2 regions of the Bacillus sp. A015 genome follow, and region 2 is predicted to be linked to the other one. Evidence: a T-box and tRNA genes for the amino acid it is inferred to sense, from the RefSeq annotation. Region 2 holds a T-box; the other holds one or more tRNA genes.

Region 1 (5,733 bases), on a different contig from region 2:
GGACCGTAATATCCACCACTGACGGACTCACTTCGACTGGCAGCTCGTTCCCGCTGCTGTCATACACAGTGAGCTTCGCTTCTTTTTCAATCTGTTGATCGACATCCTCTAAGTTCACAAATGCTTTAATGACAGAAATTTTGTCGATTACATCCTTTGAGCCAGTGACAGTCACCTTTTTCGGATTCACAATGGGCTGTTCGGGTAAATAACCGTCTTTGATTTTATTTTGATTATAAAATTCTGTTTCAACAGGAAATTCAGCTGTCGTTTTTTCTTGTATCGTCACAGTCGTCACAGACGGATTAATCGATAATGTGATTCCCTTTGATACATCTCTTGCCTTCAGCTCCACTTTATGTGTGCCTGTCGTTAAGTTTTGCATATCTGCATAAATTTCAAAATTCTTTGTTTGTCTTGCTGTTTTCACAGCACTTGTTGATCCTTTAATCGTGACATTGACTGTCTGCGGTACACCAGTGACGACGTACTTCTCGTCATCATAATACGCTTTAACAGGAATGTCAGTTAAGGTTGCTTCATCTGTCGTCGATGTTGGGAAAAAGGATTCACCGATTTTTTTCGGCGTGGGCGCTTGCGCTGAATTGACTGCACCATACAGCAATAAAGCGAAGACCAATGCAAGAAACTTTACGGCCCAGCGATTATTCAAAATCTTATCCATTTTTCTTGCCCCTCCAATACCATTTGGTCGAGGAAGCATCTTTGCTGTTCTTACTAAATTCAGCAATCAGCATTTCTTCAAGCGCTTCTTCTGTCAATTCTCGATGGAGATCACCATTTCTTGCGACACTAATGCCGCCTGTCTCCTCAGAGACGATGACGGTTAAGCTGTCTGTCACTTCACTAATACCAACTGCCGCCCGGTGGCGCGTTCCGAGTTCCTTAGAGATAAAAGGACTTTCTGACAGCGGTAAATAACAAGCTGCAGCTGCAATCTCATCACGCTTCATAATGACAGCACCGTCATGAAGCGGTGTATTCGGAATGAAAATATTAATCAGCAGCTCAGAACTCACCTTTGCATTCAAAGGAATTCCTGTCTCTATGTAATCATTCATCCCAGTATCGCGCTCAATTGTCAGCAGCGCTCCTATTCTGCGTTTTGCCATATAGTTAATTGCTTTTGTAATTGCCTCGATCGTTTTCTGCTGCTGTTCCTCTACAGGTGTCCCGCTTCTTGAGAAGAAACGGCCGCGCCCAAGCTGCTCAAGCGCTCTCCTTAGCTCTGGCTGAAAAATAATAATGATCGCAAGGAACCCCCACGTAATCGCTTGATCCATCAGCCATTGAAGTGTGTTAAGACCGAGATACGCACTTCCCATCCTGACGAGAACAATGACCACAATTCCCTTTAAAAGCTGAACCGCTTTTGTTCCGCGGATGACCATCATTAATTTATATATCACATACCAAACAACGAGTATATCAACAGCATTACCGAGGTACTGCAAAAAAGGAATATCCCCTAAAGCCATTTCCTCGTCCTCCAGAATTTTCAAGTTTCTTCGTGTGATGCATTTTTTTATAAAAAAAGCCTATGTGTAAATACATAGCGAGGCTATTATACCACATTTTATTTCAGCAAGGAAAATAGTTGCCATATATGGCTGGCTTTCTAGTATGCGTGAATCTGAGCAATGATATAGAAAAAGAGCAGCCCCTAAGAGACTGCTCCATGCTGTTTGATTTACTTTTGCTCCTCTGGCCCAATGACCCGCATCACGTTTTGTGCTGTGGATTTCATTTTGTACCAGATCCAATCAAACACTTCATTAATTTCATTGATTTGACCAGTGACTTGTCCGGCAGAAGCAGTCAGCTGTTCCCCATTGACGACTGTGACATTTCCATCAACCTTGCCTTCTACAATCAGCTTGCCATTTTTGACAGTGACATCACCTTTGACGGTTTCCCCTTTAGGCACGGTCACTGTATCATTTTCAACCACGAGATTCGGCTGCTTTGACACACTGAAATTATGATCGGTATTCCAGCTTGTAAACAGACTGCCTCCCATCAAAATGAGAAAGAGGGCAGCGGCTACGATCAGCGGGTGAGCTTTGATCCATCTTTGAACCGACACACGCTTTTTCTCCTTTGGAAGACCTGCCATCACCTTTGCAGTGATATCAGATGGTGCTTCTATATGAGATGTACTCTGCACTAGCGCAATGGATTTCTCAATTTGTTGAAAATGAGTACGGCACTCCTCACACGATTGCAGATGGCTCTTTAATTCTTTTTCGTCTTCGGGCATGATATCCCGGTCTAAATACTGATGCATAAGCTGGACGACTCTATCCTGACAGCTCATCAAAATCACCTCACTCAAAGGTCTCTCAACTGTTTCCGGAGAGCCTCTCTACCCCTGTGTATTCTCGTTTTCACCGTACCAACTGGTATATTCAGAATCTCACTAATTTCTTTTAACGAGAGTTCATCAATATACTTTAATACGATGACCGAACGATATTTATCGGGTAATCTTAGAATTTTTTGCTGAATGGTACTCGATAACTCAAGAGATACCACCTCATCCTCTGGCAAAATGCCATCAGCAGCAATTTGAGAATACATATTCAGTCCTTCTGTTCCTGCCACCTCTGCATCTAAATAATAATCCGGCTTTTTTTTGCGAATACGGTCGATGGTCAGGTTGGTTGCAATGCGGTACAGCCACGTGGAAAACTTACGATTCACATCAAAGCTCTCAATATTCACATAGGCACGAATAAACGCCTCCTGCGCAATATCCTCCGCTTCGTGTGCATTCCCAAGCATACGGTAGCACAACTGATAAATTTTGTCTTTATACAGGTCTACGATGTCTGTAAATGCGTTTTGGTCGCCTTTTTTCACTTGCTTAATTCTCTTTTTAATCATTGTGTCCATAGTATATTCAACCTCTGCCTTCACCGGTCTTTATTGTATACGAACCTCTTTCCAAAAGGTTTCATTCTCCTCTAAAAAATAGTGTAACAAATTTTTGACAGCGTGTTACGCTTATCAGCCGGTAAAAACCTTAATATATCCTTAAATTTCCCCAAAATAAAAAAAACAGGAACAAGTCCCGCTCTACAATAACTTTTCACCCATTAAAGAACCAATTAAAGCAACTGCCGCTTCTGCTGTTTTATTTTTCTCATCTAATACTGGATTTACCTCCACAAATTCGGCTGAAGTTAAAATACCTGCTTCCTCTAAAAGCTCCATTGCAAGGTGACTCTCACGATAACTAATGCCGCCTGCCACAGGAGTTCCTACACCAGGGCATTCCGCTGGATCTAGCCCATCTAAATCAAGCGATAGGTGGACACCATCTGTTCTTTCCTTTAAATACGCAATAGCTTCCTCCATCACCCTTGTCATCCCTAAACGATCAATTTCATGCATCGTATACACCTTCATACCTTTTTCTCTAATCAACTGCCGCTCTCCTTCATCTAAGGAACGAGCACCAATTAATACGACATTTTCAGGTTTCAATTTAGGAGAATAACCACCAATGTTCGTTAAATCAGCATGCCCAAGGCCAAGACTGACAGCAAGCGGCATGCCATGAATATTTCCAGAAGGAGAAGTTTCCTCCGTATTTAAATCACCGTGCGCATCATACCAAATGACACCCAAGTTTTCATAATGCTTAGCTACACCGGCAAGTGTGCCAATCGCAATGCTGTGATCACCGCCTAAAATCAGTGGAAACGAACCTGACTGCACAATACTGTCAACCTTTTCAGCAAGCAGCTGATTGGCACCAGCATTCTCCGTTAGATTTTTTAATTTTTCACTTGTATATAAACCTTTCTCATCGTCTCTTTGCTCGACTGGAATATCCCCGAGATCCTCCACATCAAATGAGAGCGATTCCAATTTTTCTTTTACGCCAGCACATCGAATCGCACTCGGTCCCATATCGACGCCCCTTCTCGTTTGACCCAAGTCCATCGGAACCCCGACAATCGTGACCTTCTTTTGATCTCCCATATGTACATCCCCTTTCTGTTCATGCTTATATTTTACTTTCTCGATGCCTCCTGACTCAACTTGACAACATTTTGAATAGTTATACATTCCCTCTGCTAACATAAAAAAAGACACCTTTTTGAAAAAGGTGTCTTAACTGGGCTAGCTGGATTCGAACCAACGCATGACGGAGTCAAAGTCCGTTGCCTTACCGCTTGGCTATAGCCCAAAAATGGTGGAGGGGGGCGGATTCGAACCGCCGAACCCGGAGGGAGCGGATTTACAGTCCGCCGCGTTTAGCCACTTCGCTACCCCTCCACATATGGAATTGATAAAGAAAAAACAGTGCCGGCAAGAGGACTTGAACCCCCAACCTACTGATTACAAGTCAGTTGCTCTACCAGTTGAGCTACACCGGCATATGGTGGAGGATGACGGGCTCGAACCGCCGACCCTCTGCTTGTAAGGCAGATGCTCTCCCAGCTGAGCTAATCCTCCACATCATGGTGACCCGTACGGGATTCGAACCCGTGTTACCGCCGTGAAAGGGCGGTGTCTTAACCGCTTGACCAACGGGCCAGTTTGTCAAGTTTACTGTTTCCGTGAAGCTGACAAAAGTTATTATATACAGGTTGTCCCCCTTTTGTAAAGGGGAATTTTATTTTTTTTATTTTCTAACAATTAACCACCTTTCAGCACGACATTTTGATTAAAATATAATTTCAGTATTTAAATATAATATTGAAACTTCATATCATACTCAATATACTGAAAATGAAGAAATAAGGAGGTATGTCACATGCAGCCATCTCAACTGCGTTCTTTGACAACAGAATCAAGAAACCCCAACACAATGGGAATTTCACAAGCAGATCCGCTCGCAATGCTCCAAATGATCAATCAAGAAGATATGAAAGTCGCTCAAGCGGTCAATCGTGTACTTCCACATGTGAAAACAGCAAGTGACTTTGCCTATGAATCCATCTCGAATGGAGGCAGACTCATTTATTTAGGCGCTGGAACAAGCGGCAGAATTGGCGTGATGGACGCTGTTGAATGTCCACCAACCTATAGCGTCTCACCTGATGTCATTGTAGGCATCATGGCAGGTGGAGACTCCGCGTTTTCACATGCTGCCGAAGATGTGGAAGACAGTGAAGAAGCCGGCAAACAGGATTTAGTACACATCCACCTCACGTCAAAAGATACTGTCGTCGGCATTGCCGCTAGCGGTAGGACGCCCTATATCATCGGTGCTTTAAACTACGCAAGATCCATTGGAGCAAAAACAGTAGCCCTCAGCTGCAATGAACAAGCAGAAATTAGCGAGCTGGCAGACTGCGCCATTGAAGTCGTCGTTGGACCTGAAGCCATCACTGGGTCAACACGAATGAAAGCCGCATCCGCTCATAAAATGATTTTAAATATGCTTTCCACCTCTGTCATGATCAGACAAGGCAAAGTATATGAAAACCTGATGGTTGATGTAAAAGTAAGCAATCATAAACTAAAAGAACGCGCCATCACCATCATTCAACATGTGACAAACGCTTCCTACGAACAAGCCGTGAAAACACTTGAAGCGGCAGATTTAGAAGTCAAAACCGCCATCGTCATGCTCCAAACAAACACAGACAAGAAGACAGCACAGGACTTACTCAACAAAACGAATGGCCATATCGACAAAGCCATCTTACGTCATCAATCCTAAAGGAGGCAGTGCTCATGTCAGCAGGTGGACTC
Region 2 (5,733 bases):
AATATGTGACAGTTGGATCTAGTCAGCCGGCACCGCTCTCAGACGAATCCTTTGATTTTGATCTGTTGTTAGCGGGCATGTCTGACATGATGATTCCAAGAAAGGCTTTGACAAAGCAGGTGAAAGAGACGATTAAGAAGTTAGCTGTTGTATACGGCATCACCCCGCTGCAAATGCAAAATATTGTAGCTGGCGCCTGTGGTTCGGATCAAATGATCTCAACAGAAGAGCTAAGAAAAGCAGCAAGAGACTGGTATCAAATTGAATACAGAGGCGAACAGCCGAAACTGATTGATCAAAAACAGCCAAGACATTTACGTCACGATGCCTCAAAGCCGCCGCCGGCAGATACACCTGATGCCAAATTGATTGAAAAGCTAGATCATATTTCGCCCAGGGAGCTTCTAAAAGATATGGCAGATGGCATTGAGCCAACGTATGCTGACTTAAGAATTGTCGAAGATATCATGCTCGAGCAGCAGCTAGAGCCAGGTGTCATGAACGTTCTGATCTACTATACACTGCTGAAAACAGATATGAAGCTGTCCAAAACGTATATGCAAAAAATCGCTGCCCATTGGGTGAGAAAGAAAATTAAAACCGTTAAGGCGGCCATGAAAATGGCAAAAGAAGAGAACAGGCAAATGACTGAGTGGGCGCAGCAGAAAAAGCAGCGAAGCACATATGGATCAGGAAAAGTCGTCCGCGAGGAGAAACTGCCTGACTGGATGAAAGAAACTGAAACGAAAGAACAGCCGGCAAAAGAACAAGCGGACAGTCTGTCTACAGAGGATCTTGAACGAGAAAAAGAAAAACTGTTAGATCAGTTTAAAAATATGAAAAAATACAATGCACATTAATGTGAGGTGAGATGGAGATGAAACCGATCGGTCGTTCATTTGAACAGCTAAAAGGACGAGTAGATTTTCGCGTGAGATACAATCAGATTAAAGAAAGTGTGTTAGCTGATGAAGATGTAAAAGCCTTTTTAAAGGAGCATCAAGAAGAGATACAAGAAGACATGATCAATCGCAGCTTGAATCGGCTCTTTGAATATGTGCAGCAATCGAAAGGCTGCTCTTACTGCTTAGAGGAAGAGAACGTAAATGCCATTTTAGATGGGTATCATCCGAAGCTTGTGATCAAAGGGCAGAGTATTGATATTGAATATTCCCCTTGTCCAGTAAAGCTGCGTCTCGATAGACAGAAAAAACAGCAAGAGCTCATGAAAAGCATGTACATTCCGCAGAATGTTCTTCAAGCAACGTTCGCTGATCTGAACGTCACGGGAAGACAAGAGGTCATCCAAAAAGTAGGCCAATTCCTGCAAAGCTATGATGAGACTGGTAAAGGGAAAGGCTTGTATTTACACGGGAAGTTTGGGGTAGGCAAAACGTTTATTCTAGCAGCGATTGCGCAGCAGCTAGCGGAAAAAGAATACCCATCTCTCCTTGTATACGTGCCTGAATTTGTGAGAGAGTTAAAAAATTCTTTAGCCGATCATACACTGGAAGAGAAGCTGAATATGGTCAAATCAACACCTATCTTAATGCTTGATGATATTGGGGCAGAGTCGATGACAAGCTGGGTACGAGATGAACTGCTAGGAACGATCTTACAATATCGTATGGCCGAACAGCTGCCAACTTTCTTCTCTTCTAATTTCTCACCGAGTGAACTAAAGCATCACTTTACGTACTCACAGCGCGGAGAAAAAGAAGAGGTCAAAGCAGCTCGTTTAATGGAACGGATTCTCTATTTAGCAGAGCCAGTCGTACTTGAAGGAGAAAATCGCCGTCATTTATAAAAAAGTACGTCACATGAAGGAGGAGCTGATGAGATGAACAAAAGAAAATGGCTGCTTTTTCTCGTGATTGGCATTCTCGTTGCTACGCTATGGTGGCTGAATAAGCAGCATCTTCAGCTGGCGCCGAAAGATGTGAAGAATTGGATACTTCAATTTGGGATGCTGGCTCCCTTTGTTTTTCTTTTCTTATCACTTTTTCGCCCGTTTGTTCTTGTTCCTCTCACTGTCTTTTCGCTGGCAGCAGGTTTGGCATTCGGCAGTGTCCTTGGGACCGTTTATGCCCTCGTCGGTGCTACCGCTGGCGCAACAGGCTCATTTTGGCTTGCTTCAACCTTCCGTTCAAAGCAGAATGAAACGAATGCAAGCAGCCGGAAGCTGAAATCAGTGACGTCCCGCATTCAGGAGCATGGGTTTCTTTATATTTTGTTATTGCGTATTGCGCCTATTCATTTTGATTTTGTCAGCTATGCGGCAGCAGCTTCACATGCTCAATATCGTGCGTTTGCTGCAGCGACCTTTTTAGGCCTAATACCGGGTACGGTTGCGTTAAATGTCCTCGGGTCAAGCTTTGTTAGCGGCAATTATGCCGCCTTAGCGATTGTTTGTTTGATTTATCTGACCTTTATCTCAGTTCCACTGATTTTAAAAAGAAAGATGCCTGATTTATTTTAGGCGTCTATTTTTTATGTTCTCCCCATATATATGTAACAGATGTCGTTAGGGGGGACAAACATGCTTGAAATAATCTTTGAAGATGAATATGATACCGCCGCTTTTTTACATCTTGCTGAACACTTGGACAGTCGGCATCACATTTCAATTCAACAAGGGAAAGACCGGCTTCTCATTGAGGCGAAGGATTCAGAAGAAGCACTTGAGCACATCGTGCGGCCATTACTGGTTCACTTTTTTTTGGAATGCAAAGAAAACGAGCGCATGCGCAGCATCCTTGAAAACACATACTTATTTAAAGATCCCGAAGAGCAGCACCAAATTCTTTCAATCGCCCATAGCATCATGAAAGGAGATATAGATGATATTCCCGGGATTCATCAGGACCCATCAAGGGAAGCCCTGTTAAAAAAGGAGCTTGAGACGATCTCTTTACAGCAAGGTATCTTTTCAATTGGTTCATTTATGACATTTAGGCTGTCAGAGTATGACAGGAGGCTGAAGAATTATGTTGAAGTATCCATTGAAGAATACAAAATGGAACAAGAATATCAAAACTTTATTCAATCACTTCGAGACTATGTGATGGCAAGAAAGCCCAAGCTTGAAAAAGTACATGTTGTGCATCAGGACCGCCTGGTGATTTGGGAATTTCGCTACGCTTCTGAGCGTGATCAAAAACAATACATAGACAGACAGTTTGTAAGAGAGCATCCAATGTATATTGATTCGCAGCTGATTGCACCGCTTGTTTCCATTGCACCGCAAAAGATTGACCTGTTTACAAATGACACAGGTCATTCGATGGTGCAAACCATTCAAAATATTTTTCAAGAAAGGGTCGAGGTGTTCCCGCCTCATTCGTTTGATGAACAAAATGTTCAATTTGTTCATGATCATTTGGAAAAGAAAAGTGAAAAGCTTTCTTGATTTTCACGAAAAAACGTTTTATAATACGGTGTAACTTCATACAGAGACCGTATTGATAAGGACATGAACAAATGAACACCCGCTTAAAGAGAGGGAAGCCGCGGCTGAAAGCTTCCTAGCAGAGGACCATTTGCTTTACCACCTTTGAACATCAGCTGTGAACTTGTTTAGTAATAGCTGACGGGAATTCCCGTTATCGAACCACAAGCCGTATTTGCTTATGAAAAAGCAAGCTGCAAATACGGGAAAAAGGGTGGAACCACGATTCCGTTTATTCAACCTCGTCCCTTTCCAGGGGGCGGGGTTTTTATATTGCCAAAAAAAGGAGTGACCAGAGATGTCAGAACAAATTCAACTTACATTTCCAGATGGAGCAGTCAAGGAGTTTGACAAAACAGCAACAACAGAAGACATCGCGGCATCAATTAGCCCGGGCCTAAAGAAAAAAGCGCTTGCCGGTAAATTGAACGGCAAAGAAATAGATCTTCGTACGCCGCTATTAGAAAGTGGAACAATCGAGATCATCACAGATAAAAGTGATGAAGCACTCGATATTATGCGCCACAGCACAGCGCATTTACTGGCGCAGGCGATTAAACGTATTTATGGAAAAGAGCATCACGTCCAGTTTGGCGTAGGTCCTGTGATCGAAAATGGGTTCTACTACGATGTGGACATTGATGTTGCCATCACACCTGAAGACTTACCAAAGATTGAAAAAGAAATGAAAAAAATCATGAACAGCAATCTGCCGATTGAGCGCATTGAAGTATCAAGAGAAGAAGCGAAAAAACGCTTTGAAGCGATTGGTGATGAATTGAAGCTTGAGCTGTTAGAGGCGATTCCAGAAGGCGAAGCTGTCACCATTTATGAGCAGGGTGAATTCTTTGACTTATGCCGCGGAATTCACTTACCGTCTACAGGGAAAATCAAAGAGTTCAAGCTGCTTAGCCTTGCAGGTGCATACTGGAGAGGCGACAGTAACAATCAAATGCTTCAGCGTATTTACGGGACAGCTTTCTTCAACAAAGAAGATTTAAACGAACACTTACGTCTGCTTGAAGAAGCAAAAGAACGTGATCACCGTAAACTTGGAAAAGAGCTGAAGCTGTTTGCGAACTCTCAAAAGGTTGGTCAAGGTCTTCCGCTCTGGCTGCCAAAAGGGGCAACGATCCGCCGCGTGATTGAGCGTTACATTGTCGATAAGGAAGTGCGCCTTGGTTATGAGCATGTGTATACACCAGTTCTTGCGAGTGTAGAATTGTATAAAACATCAGGCCACTGGGCGCATTATCAAGAAGATATGTTCCCAGTCATGGAAATGGATAACGAAGATCTTGTCCTTCGTCCTATGAACTGCCCGCACCATATGATGATTTACAAAAATGAACCGCATAGCTATCGTGAATTGCCAATTCGTATTGCAGAGCTTGGTACAATGCACCGCTATGAAATGTCAGGCGCCTTATCTGGCCTGCAGCGTGTTCGCGGCATGACATTAAACGATGCACATATCTTTGTGCGTCCAGATCAAATCAAAGACGAGTTCATCCGTACAGTTCGCTTAATTGAAGAAGTGTATCAAGATTTCGGCTTAAATGATTACACATTCCGCTTATCTTACCGTGATCCAGAGGATACAGAGAAGTATTTCGACGATGATGCGATGTGGAATAAAGCACAGTCGATGCTGAAGGATGCAATGGACGAGCTTGGTCATGACTACTATGAAGCAGAAGGCGAAGCGGCATTTTATGGACCGAAGCTTGACGTACAAGTGAAGACAGCTCTTGGAAAAGAAGAGACGTTGTCCACTGTACAGCTTGACTTCTTACTTCCAGAGCGCTTCGATCTCACATATATCGGAGAAGATGGGAAGCATCATCGTCCAGTGGTTATTCATAGAGGGGTCGTCTCCACAATGGAGCGCTTCGTTGCCTTCTTAATTGAAGAATACAAAGGAGCCCTTCCAACATGGCTGGCACCTGTACAATTCCAAGTGATTCCGGTTTCACCATCTGTTCATCTAGACTATGCGAAAAAAGTGCAAGAACGCTTGCAGCTTGAAGGCCTGCGTGTAGAGCTTGACAGTCGTGATGAAAAAATTGGGTACAAAATTAGAGAAGCGCAAATGCAAAAGATCCCATACATGCTTGTTGTTGGGGATCAAGAAGCTGAAAATGGCGCTGTCAATGTAAGAAAATATGGTGAACAAGATTCAGAAACAATGGATCTTGAAGCTTTTGTGAAACATGCAGTAGCAGAAGCGAAAAAATAATCCTTTCAAACGAAGCAGTCAGTGATCTTTTTCCTTGAGATCGCTG

The links. A T-box is a leader RNA that pairs with one kind of tRNA and senses whether it is charged. The one in region 2 lies ahead of thrS (threonine--tRNA ligase), so its partner is inferred to be a tRNA-Thr.
Region 1: it has a tRNA-Thr gene. The T-box ahead of thrS (threonine--tRNA ligase) is inferred to sense a tRNA for this amino acid. The anticodon was not compared.

Annotation. Positions count from the first base shown of each region.
Region 1 is NZ_JBSPZB010000012.1:90,002-95,734, forward strand. Features, by position in the region: gene ACSLGF_RS11890 (CdaR family protein) at 1-685, opposite strand, end outside; gene cdaA (diadenylate cyclase CdaA) at 678-1,499, opposite strand; gene rsiW (anti-sigma-W factor RsiW) at 1,712-2,338, opposite strand; gene sigW (RNA polymerase sigma factor SigW) at 2,353-2,916, opposite strand; gene rocF (arginase) at 3,100-4,011, opposite strand; tRNA gene ACSLGF_RS11915 (tRNA-Gln) at 4,148-4,219, opposite strand; tRNA gene ACSLGF_RS11920 (tRNA-Tyr) at 4,224-4,308, opposite strand; tRNA gene ACSLGF_RS11925 (tRNA-Thr) at 4,337-4,409, opposite strand; tRNA gene ACSLGF_RS11930 (tRNA-Val) at 4,413-4,488, opposite strand; tRNA gene ACSLGF_RS11935 (tRNA-Glu) at 4,495-4,569, opposite strand; gene murQ (N-acetylmuramic acid 6-phosphate etherase) at 4,790-5,701, shown strand; gene ACSLGF_RS11945 (MurR/RpiR family transcriptional regulator) at 5,716-5,733, shown strand, end outside.
Region 2 is NZ_JBSPZB010000006.1:115,321-121,053, reverse strand. Features, by position in the region: gene ACSLGF_RS07640 (replication initiation and membrane attachment family protein) at 1-860, shown strand, start outside; gene dnaI (primosomal protein DnaI) at 878-1,807, shown strand; gene ACSLGF_RS07630 (TVP38/TMEM64 family protein) at 1,841-2,479, shown strand; gene ytxC (putative sporulation protein YtxC) at 2,540-3,409, shown strand; T-box leader at 3,453-3,701, shown strand; gene thrS (threonine--tRNA ligase) at 3,747-5,687, shown strand.